Regions from separate parts of the Brachybacterium aquaticum genome, predicted to be linked through region 2. Evidence: predicted binding sites of a transcription regulator. Region 2 holds the regulator's gene; the other holds the start of a gene.

Region 1 (4,288 bases), 1.0 Mb from region 2:
CGACGGCCTCGACGAGCTCGCTGCGGTGCTCGCCGGCTCGGACGTGCGGATCGTGCTGTCCGGCCACTACCACCACGAGATGACCGGGCAGATCGCGGGGATCCCTGTGCACGTCGCCCCCGGCGTCACCAACGTCGTGGACCCGATCGGTGCAGGACGCAGCGAGCAGGCCCTCGCGCTGTCCGGCCTCAGCCTCGTCGAGGTGGGGGAGGGAGCGCCCCGCGTGGTCAGTTCCGTGTTCACGAGCGCCGGGGACGTGCTGGGGGATGCGGAGCAGCCGGTCTACCGCTTCACCCCGGAGCAGGTCGAGCAGATCATCGCCGCCGCCGGGCGCTGAGCACCGCGGGCTGACGGTCCCCGCCGTCGGGCCGGTCCCGCAGACCGGGCCGGGATGCAGAAGAGCCCCCGCGATCTGCATCGCAGGGGCTCCGGAGGAGCCGCTGGCTCCGTCGGTCGGCTCGGGTCAGCGACCCATGCCGATGGGGCTGATGCCCTGGCTGTAGCGTGCCTTGGACACGGCCGCCATGTCGCCGCCGAGGCGGTTGTTCAGCACCGCGTTGTGGCGCTCGACGTCCTGGCCCTGCATCTGGTCGGCCATGCGGCCCAGGGCCTTGCTGAGGGAGCGGAGGAAGGTCATGATCTGTGGTCCCCTTCGGGTCGGAGCGGAGTGATCGGCCGGGCCCTGGATCGCAGGTGCGCGGCGGTTCGTCATCTCTGTTGTACCGTGCGGGCACAGGCGACGTCACGAGCCCGACAGACGGAAGTTGCCAGCTTCACAAAAAGGGTGTGACCTGCGACGGGTCGGGGTCCTCGTGGTGTTTGGCGGAGCCAAGGAGAGGGGGTGGGGTGATGGCGCTCCGTGAGTTCGGGGAAGACCTCGCGTTCGGCTGGCTGGAGCGGAGGTTCGGCCCGGGCAGGCCTGTGCCCTCCTGGCTGTGGAACCTGCTGGACGAGACCTTCCTCTGGGTCGCCGGCGGGCAGCTGCTCCTCGCCCTCGGTGTGCGGCCCGAGAGCGTACGGCGCCTGTTCGTGCTGCAGGACGCCCTCGAGGAGGCGCGGTCCCTCACCGACGGGACGCCCTACGAGATCCCCCGCCTCGAGGGGATTGAGACCTTCGCGGACCTCGAGGAGTTCGAGGACCGCATGGCCGTGCTCGAGGAGCTCCAGCTGGACGACGAGGAGCTGGCACGGCTCGTCCCCGCGCAGACCGCCGCACGATGGGCGGAGGAGTGCCTCCCCGTCGTTCTCGACCTCGTCCTGGAGGCGCTCGACAGCCTGCGCGCCCGGCGCATCCGCACCGAGCTCGTGGGCATCGACCATCGCGCCGCCCGGGCAGTGCTCTAGCGCGCCCGCGAGGTGGTCGGGGCCCTCGACCTGCGCTGCGCTGCCGAGGGCGGGTATCCAGGGCTCGCGGCGCGCATCGCCCAGCTCCACGGGCAGGGAAACCCCTTCGCAGACCTCCTGCGCGACCTCGAGGTGCGCCCCGCAAGCCCCCGTCCCGGCGAGGTCGGGAGGATCGTCTCCGTGGTGCACGACATCCCCCGCGAGACGCTGGACCGCGTCCTCCCGCTGCCCCTGCTCGGCGCGAGGCCCGTGCTCGCCACCGCCCTCTCACGGGTGCTCGCGCAGATCCGCAAGGAGTGGGTGCCACCGGGGGAGCGCGGTGCAGGGCCGGCGAACTCGGGGGCAGTGACCTCCGAGAAGGAGGCAGCGCTCGCGGCCCAGCGCGAAGCGCGCCGCCGCCGGGCGCAGGACCGGGCGCACGACGCGAGGGTGGATGCCCGCGACGCACAGCCCGCGGTGCGTCGTCGTCACCGACTGCAGACGGCCGCCCTCGGGGCGCTGATCGGGCTCACCGTCCTGTGGTGCCTGCTGCTCGTGCTCGCCGCCGTCGACATCGACCTCGTGGCGCTCCTCGGGCTCAGCGCGCCACCGACCCCGCCGTGGCCGCTGCCGACGCTGCTCGCGAGCCTCGCCGCGACCCTCGCCGCCGGAGCGGGAGCCGCGGTGGTGGAGCTCGACGTTCACGAGATCGGGCACCCAGGTCGTCCGCGCGTCCGTCCACCGGAGCGGGAGCGCCACCGTCGAGCCCGCGCGGCGAAGGCGGCACGGGCGACCGTCGCGCTGCTGTTCCTGTTCATGGCCGTGTACTTCCCCGTCGCCTACGGGATCCCCGACGCGCTCGGACGGGACCTCGGGATCCGACTCTGGGCGCAGGAGCATCCCGCCTGGCAGCTCATCCTGGCCGTCGTCCTGCCCCCGGTCGTCGCCGGGGTCGGGGAGAGCATCGGCACCGTTCTCGGAGATGCGCTCGGCAAGCGCCGAGCCCGCCGGGAGGCGGCGTCGGCCGGGATTGCGCCCACGGCTTAGCACTCGTCTTGCACGAGTGCCAACGACCGTCCTAGAGTGGGCGACGTTGGCAGTCAACGGCCGAGAGTGCCAGAGACTGCCGCTGAGGGACCTTCCCCGGTCGGCACCGCGACGACGATCGGGACCGGGTCCCGGCCACCCAAGAACTCATCAGAGTCAGAACTTCATGAAGGAGTGAGCCGCATGTCGGTCTCCATCAAGCCCCTCGAGGACCGCGTCGTCGTCAAGCCGCTCGAGGCTGAGCAGACCACCGCTTCCGGCCTGGTCATCCCGGACACCGCCAAGGAGAAGCCGCAGGAGGGCGAGGTCGTCGCCGTCGGCGCCGGTCGTTTCGACGACAAGGGCGAGCGCATCCCCATGGACGTGAAGGTCGGTGACAAGGTCGTCTTCTCCAAGTACGGCGGCACCGAGCTCAAGTACGGCAACGAGGAGTTCCTCGTCCTGGGCGCCCGCGACATCCTCGCCATCATCGAGGCCTGACCCCCATGGCCAAGGAGATCCTGTACAACGAGGAGGCGCGTCGCGCCCTCGAGCGGGGCGTCGACAAGCTCGCCAACACCGTCAAGGTGACGCTCGGCCCCAAGGGCCGCAACGTCGTCCTCGACAAGAAGTGGGGCGCCCCCACCATCACCAACGACGGCGTGACCATCGCCCGTGAGATCGAGCTCGAGGATCCGTACGAAAACCTCGGCGCGCAGCTCACCAAGGAGGTCGCGACCAAGACCAACGACGTGGCCGGCGACGGCACCACCACCGCCACCGTCCTCGCCCAGGCCATCGTCCACGAGGGCCTGCGCAACGTCGCCTCCGGCGCCGCTCCCGCCGCCCTCAAGCGCGGCATCGAGAAGGCCGTCGAGGCGCTCTCCGAGAAGCTCGGCGAGATCGCCACCCCGGTCGACGGCAAGGCACAGATCGCCTCTGTCGCCTCCGTCTCCAGCCAGGACCGCGAGATCGGCGACCTGCTCGCCGAGGCGTTCGACAAGGTGGGCAAGGACGGCGTCATCACCGTGGAGGAGTCCTCCACGACCGCGATGGAGCTGGACTTCACCGAGGGCATGCAGTTCGACAAGGGCTACATCTCCCCGCACTTCGTCACCGACGCGGACCGCCAGGAGACCGTGCTCGAGGACGCCCAGGTGCTGCTGCACCAGGGCAAGATCTCGGCCGTGGCCGACATCCTGCCGCTGCTGGAGAAGGTCGTCGAGGGCGGCAAGCCGCTGTTCATCATCGCGGAGGACGTCGACGGCGAGGCCCTGTCCACGCTGGTCGTCAACAAGATCCGCGGCACCTTCAAGGGCGCTGCCGTGAAGGCCCCGGCCTTCGGTGACCGCCGCAAGGCCATGCTGCAGGACATCGCGGTGCTCACCGGCGCCCAGGTCGTCACCTCCGACCTCGGTCTGGACCTCAAGACCGTCGGCACCGAGGTGCTCGGCCACGCCGGTCGCGTCGTCGTCACCAAGGACTCCACCACCATCGTGGGCGGCGCCGGTGACGACCAGGCCGTGGCCGACCGCGTCGCGCAGATCCGCGCCGAGATCGAGAACACCGACTCCGACTGGGATCGCGAGAAGCTCCAGGAGCGCCTCGCGAAGCTGGCCGGCGGCGTGTCCGTGATCAAGGTCGGGGCTCACACCGAGGTGGAGCTCAAGGAGAAGAAGATGCGCATCGAGGACGCGGTCTCCGCGACCCGCGCTGCCATCGAGGAGGGCATCGTGGCCGGTGGCGGCAGCGCCATCGTCCAGGCGTCCGCCGTCCTGGACGGCGACCTCGGCCTGACCGGTGACGAGGCCGTGGGCGTGCGCGCCGTGGCCCGTGCGGTCGTCGAGCCGCTGCGCTGGATCGCCGAGAACGCCGGGCTCGAGGGCTACGTCGTGGTGGAGAAGGTCAAGGAGTCGCCCGTCGGCACCGGCCTGAACGC
Region 2 (4,288 bases):
GTACTGCTGACCGGAGAACTGCTGACCCTGGGGCTGCTGGCCGAAGGACGGATCCTGGCGCGGATCGTACTGACGCTCGGTGTGCGCCGCGAAGGGAGCGGCGCCGGCGGCGTAGGAATCGTGCGAGGCGGCGCTCGGAGCCGACGCACCGCTCGCGCCGTAGGGCGAACCCTGGGCGTAGTGCGAAGGCTGCGCCGGAGCGCTCTGCGCGTACGGGTCCGCCTGGGCGAACGGGTCGTGGGGGTGGAGCGCGGGGTCCGAGGTGGGCGATCCCTCCTCCGCCGGCTGTGAAGCGGCGGGGCCGCCCGTGCCGGGCTGGTCGATGTCGAGGGGGTCCGAGGCGGGGGTGCCGGGCTCGGAGCCGTACGGATCGTGCGGGTGCGGAGTCTGGCTCATGATTCCTTCTTCGTCTCGGGCCGGCGCCGGGCCGACCTGCTGGGTGATGACCTCACCCTAACGAGGGTCGTGCGGGCCGCTCATCGTGGAGGTCCGCCGCATACGCCGGGGGATATCCCCCATTCAGTCCCCGTCGACCGTCACGAAATCGATGAGCTCCTCGATCCGCCCGGACAGGGTCGGCTCGACGTCCGCGTAGGAGCGGACCGTGGAGAGGATCCGCTTCCAGCCCAGGCCGATGTCCGCCTTGTCCTCGTGGGGCCAGCCGAGCGCGGCGAGCGTGCCCACCTTGATGTCGGTGCCGCGGGGGATGTGCGGCCACTGGGCAAGACCCACCCGGGCGGGCTTCACCGCCTGCCACACGTCGACATAGGGGTGGCCGAGCACGGTGACATTGCCGCGCGCGCCCGGCAGCGCCATCACCTCGGCGGCGATGCGGGACTCCTTGGAGCCCTTCACGAGATGGTCCACGAGGATGCCGAGGCGCCGACCGGGGGAGGGGCCGAACTCGGCGACGCGCTCGACCAGGTTGTCCGCGCCCTCGAGCTGCTCGACGACGATGCCCTCGATGCGCAGGTCGTGGCCCCACACCTTCTGCACGAGCTCGGCGTCGTGGGTGCCCTCCACCCAGATCCGCGAGGCGCGGGCGGTGCGGGCCTTCGCCCCCTCGACGTACACCGATCCCGAGGCCGAGCGCTTGCGCACGGGCGCGGCGGAGCGGGCCACGGGTCGGGTGAGCACGACGGGCTTCCCGTCGATCATGAACCCGGGGCCGAGCGGGAAGGTGCGGCGCCTGCCGCGGCCGTCCTCGAGCTCGACGATCAGCTCGCCGGCGGTCTTCTCGACCCGGGTGATCGCGCCGGTGAACCCGGTCGAGGCCTCCTCGACCACGAGATCGCGAGCGGCGGGCACCTCCCTCGCCACGGGGCGGCGGCGGTGGTGCGCGGGCGGGCCGGAGGACAGCACGTCGGCGCCGTACCGGTCGGGGAATCGAGCGGAGGGGGAAGACACGGCGGACACTGTATCCCCGTGGCGAACGCCTCCCCGCGCAGCGCGCCGGGGACGCGTAGGATTGGCACTTGGCACCGGAGAGTGCCAGATTGGGTCAGCAGGACGACCGAACCAGCAGGACGACGGAAGCGACAGGACATGCCGCGGCAGGACGAGAGGCAGGAGGACCGCCCCATGGACGCCCGCAAGCTCCAGATCCTCGGCGCCATCGTCGAGGACTACGTCTCCACCCGCGAGCCCGTCGGCTCCAAGTCGCTCCTCGAGCGGCACGAGCTCGGCGTCTCCGCCGCGACCGTCCGCAACGACATGTCGATCCTCGAGGAGGAGGGGCTGATCCACCAGCCCCACACCTCCGCAGGACGCGTCCCCACCGACAAGGGCTACCGCGCCTTCGTCGACCACGTCGCGACCGTCAAGCCGCTGTCGGCCCCCGAGCGCCGGGCGATCCGCTCGCTGCTCGAGGACGCCGGCGATGTCGAGGAGCTGCTGGCCCGGACCGTGCGCCTGCTCGCCCAGCTCACCCAGCAGGTCGCGATGGTCCAGTACCCGGCCCGCCGCCAGGCCCGCATCCGCCACGTCGAGCTGGTCAAGGTCGCCGACTCCCTGCTCCTGGTCGTCCTGATCACCGAGTCCGGCCGCGTGGACCAGCGCACCGTGCCCGTGATCTCCGGCAAGCCCGCCGAGTACTACGTGAGCCTTCGCGACCAGCTCAACCGCGTCGTCTCCGGCCGCGAGGTCACCGACCTCGTCGCGCCGCTGGCGGAGTACCTCGAGGCCCTGCCGCAGCCGGAGCGGCCCGCCGCCGCCGAGGTGGCCGACGCGCTCGCGGCCCTCGCCGCGACCCGCGCCGAGGACCGCATCATGATGGCGGGCACGGCGAACATCGCCCGCTCCGCCGAGGACTTCGCCCGCGACGTCGAGCCGCTGCTGGACGTGCTCGAGGAGCAGCTGGTGCTGCTGCGCCTGTTCACCGAGATGCACGTCTCCCCCGGGGACGTGCAGGTGCGCATCGGCTCCGAGCTGCACGACCAGGCCCTGCACCAGGCCGCGCTCGTCGGCGCCGGCTACGGCGCGGGCTCGCACCTGGCGATCCTCGGCCCCAGCCGCATGGACTACGCCGCCGGCATCTCGACGGTGCAGGCCATCGCCCGCTACGTCTCCCGCTTCCTCGAATGACCGCCCCGGCGGGCCCCGCGCCCGCCGCCCGCGGCCACCGACCCCCGACTCCCCCTAAGGACCCACGCCTGTGAACGAGGACTACTACGAGCTGCTCGGCGTCTCCCGCGACGCCTCGACCGAGGAGATCAAGAAGGCGTACCGCAAGCTCGCCCGCACCCTCCACCCGGACGTCAACCCCGACCCCGACGCGGCCGAGAGGTTCAAGAAGGTCTCCCAGGCGTACGAGACCCTGTCCCACGAGGACAAGCGCCGCCAGTACGACATGGGCGGCGGCCCGGGCATGGGCGACTTCCCCCGCGGCGGCGCCGGCTTCGACTTCAACGACATCTTCGACATGTTCGCCGGGGCCTCCGGCATGCGCGGCCGCAACCAGGGCCCCGTGCCCCGCCAGCGCCGCGGCGGCGACGTGCTGCGCCGCGTGAAGATCGAGCTGCGCGACGTCGTCTTCGGCACCGAGCAGCAGGTCGCCTTCCGCACCGCCGTGCTGTGCGAGCGCTGCTCCGGCTCCTGCTGCGAGCCCGGCACCAGCCCCACCCGCTGCACCGCCTGCAACGGCTCCGGCCACGTCCAGCGCGTCCAGCAGTCGCTGCTCGGCCAGATGGTGACCATGGCGCCCTGCCCCACCTGCGAGGGCCACGGCGACGTCATCGACAAGCCCTGCACCGGCTGCTCCGGCCACGGCCGCACCGCCACCGAGCGCACCGTCACCGTGCGCATCCCCTCCGGTGTCGAGAACGGCACCCGCATCCAGCTGCGCGGCGAGGGCGAGACCGGCGAGGCCGGCGGCCCCTCCGGCGACCTGTACGTCGAGCTCTCCGTCAAGAGCCACGAGATGTTCGAGCGCGACGGCGACGACCTCGTCACCACCGTCGCCGTGCCCATGACCACCGCCGCGCTCGGCGCGACCGTGCCCCTGGAGACCTTCGACGGCGTGCAGGAGCTGGACATCCGCCCCGGCTCCCAGCCCGGCGAGGAGGTCACGCTCAAGGGCCTCGGCGTCACCCCGCTGCGCCGCGAGCGCCGCGGCGACATCCGCGTGGTGCTCGACGTGGACGTGCCCACCTCCCTCACCGAGCAGGAGCGCGAGCTGCTGGAGCAGTTCGCCGCCCTGCGCGGGGACGAGGCGGAGCGCCGCAAGGGCCATCAGGGCGGACCGTTCGCGAAGCTGCGCGAGCGCCTCCAGAACCTCTGAGCCCCGCACCGACCACACGCAGGAGCGCTCCGTGCCCACCACCCCACCCGGCTTCCTGATCCTCGACGACGCCCTCGCCGCCGCCCGTGAGGGCGACGCGCTGGTGCTGGACGGCGAGGAGGGCCGCCACGCGGCCAAGGTGGCCCGGATCGGGGTGGGGGAGCAGGTGCTGCTCACCGACCACCCCGGGAGGCAGGTCCTCGCCGAGGTGACCGCCGCCCGCAAGGAGGCGCTGCAGCTGCGCCTGCTCGCGGACCCGTCGGCCGCCGTGCAGCGCCTGCCGCGCCTCACCCTCGTCCAGGCCCTCGCCACCGGCGGCCGCGATGAGCAGGCCGTGGAGTCCGCGACCGAGCTCGGCGCGGACCGGGTGGTGCCCTGGATCGCCAAGCGCTCCGTGTCTGTGTGGCGCGGGGACAAGCTCGCCAAGGGCCGCGCGAAGTGGGAGGCGACCGTGCGCGCCGCCGTCAAGCAGTGCCGCCGCCCCGGCATCCCGGAGGTGAGCGCCGCCGT

The links. Region 2 encodes HrcA, which represses chaperone genes, less so after heat shock. Its sites were predicted from a motif close to TTNGCACTCGNNNNNNNCGAGTGCNAA; they were not measured.
Region 1: a site for HrcA is predicted at 2,417-2,443, ahead of groES (co-chaperone GroES). Genes of this name have one in related genera too.

Annotation. Positions count from the first base shown of each region.
Region 1 covers NZ_JACHLZ010000001.1:2,307,373-2,311,660, reverse strand. Annotated here, with positions in the region: gene HNR70_RS10365 (metallophosphoesterase family protein) at 1-337, shown strand, start outside; gene HNR70_RS10360 (hypothetical protein) at 464-637, opposite strand; gene HNR70_RS10355 (hypothetical protein) at 850-1,344, shown strand; gene HNR70_RS10350 (hypothetical protein) at 1,357-2,370, shown strand; gene groES (co-chaperone GroES) at 2,554-2,850, shown strand; gene groL (chaperonin GroEL) at 2,856-4,288, shown strand, end outside.
Region 2 covers NZ_JACHLZ010000001.1:1,260,868-1,265,155, forward strand. Annotated here, with positions in the region: gene HNR70_RS05620 (DUF4870 domain-containing protein) at 1-396, opposite strand, end outside; gene HNR70_RS05625 (DUF3097 domain-containing protein) at 520-1,416, opposite strand; gene hrcA (heat-inducible transcriptional repressor HrcA) at 1,582-2,583, shown strand; gene dnaJ (molecular chaperone DnaJ) at 2,654-3,778, shown strand; gene HNR70_RS05640 (16S rRNA (uracil(1498)-N(3))-methyltransferase) at 3,810-4,288, shown strand, end outside.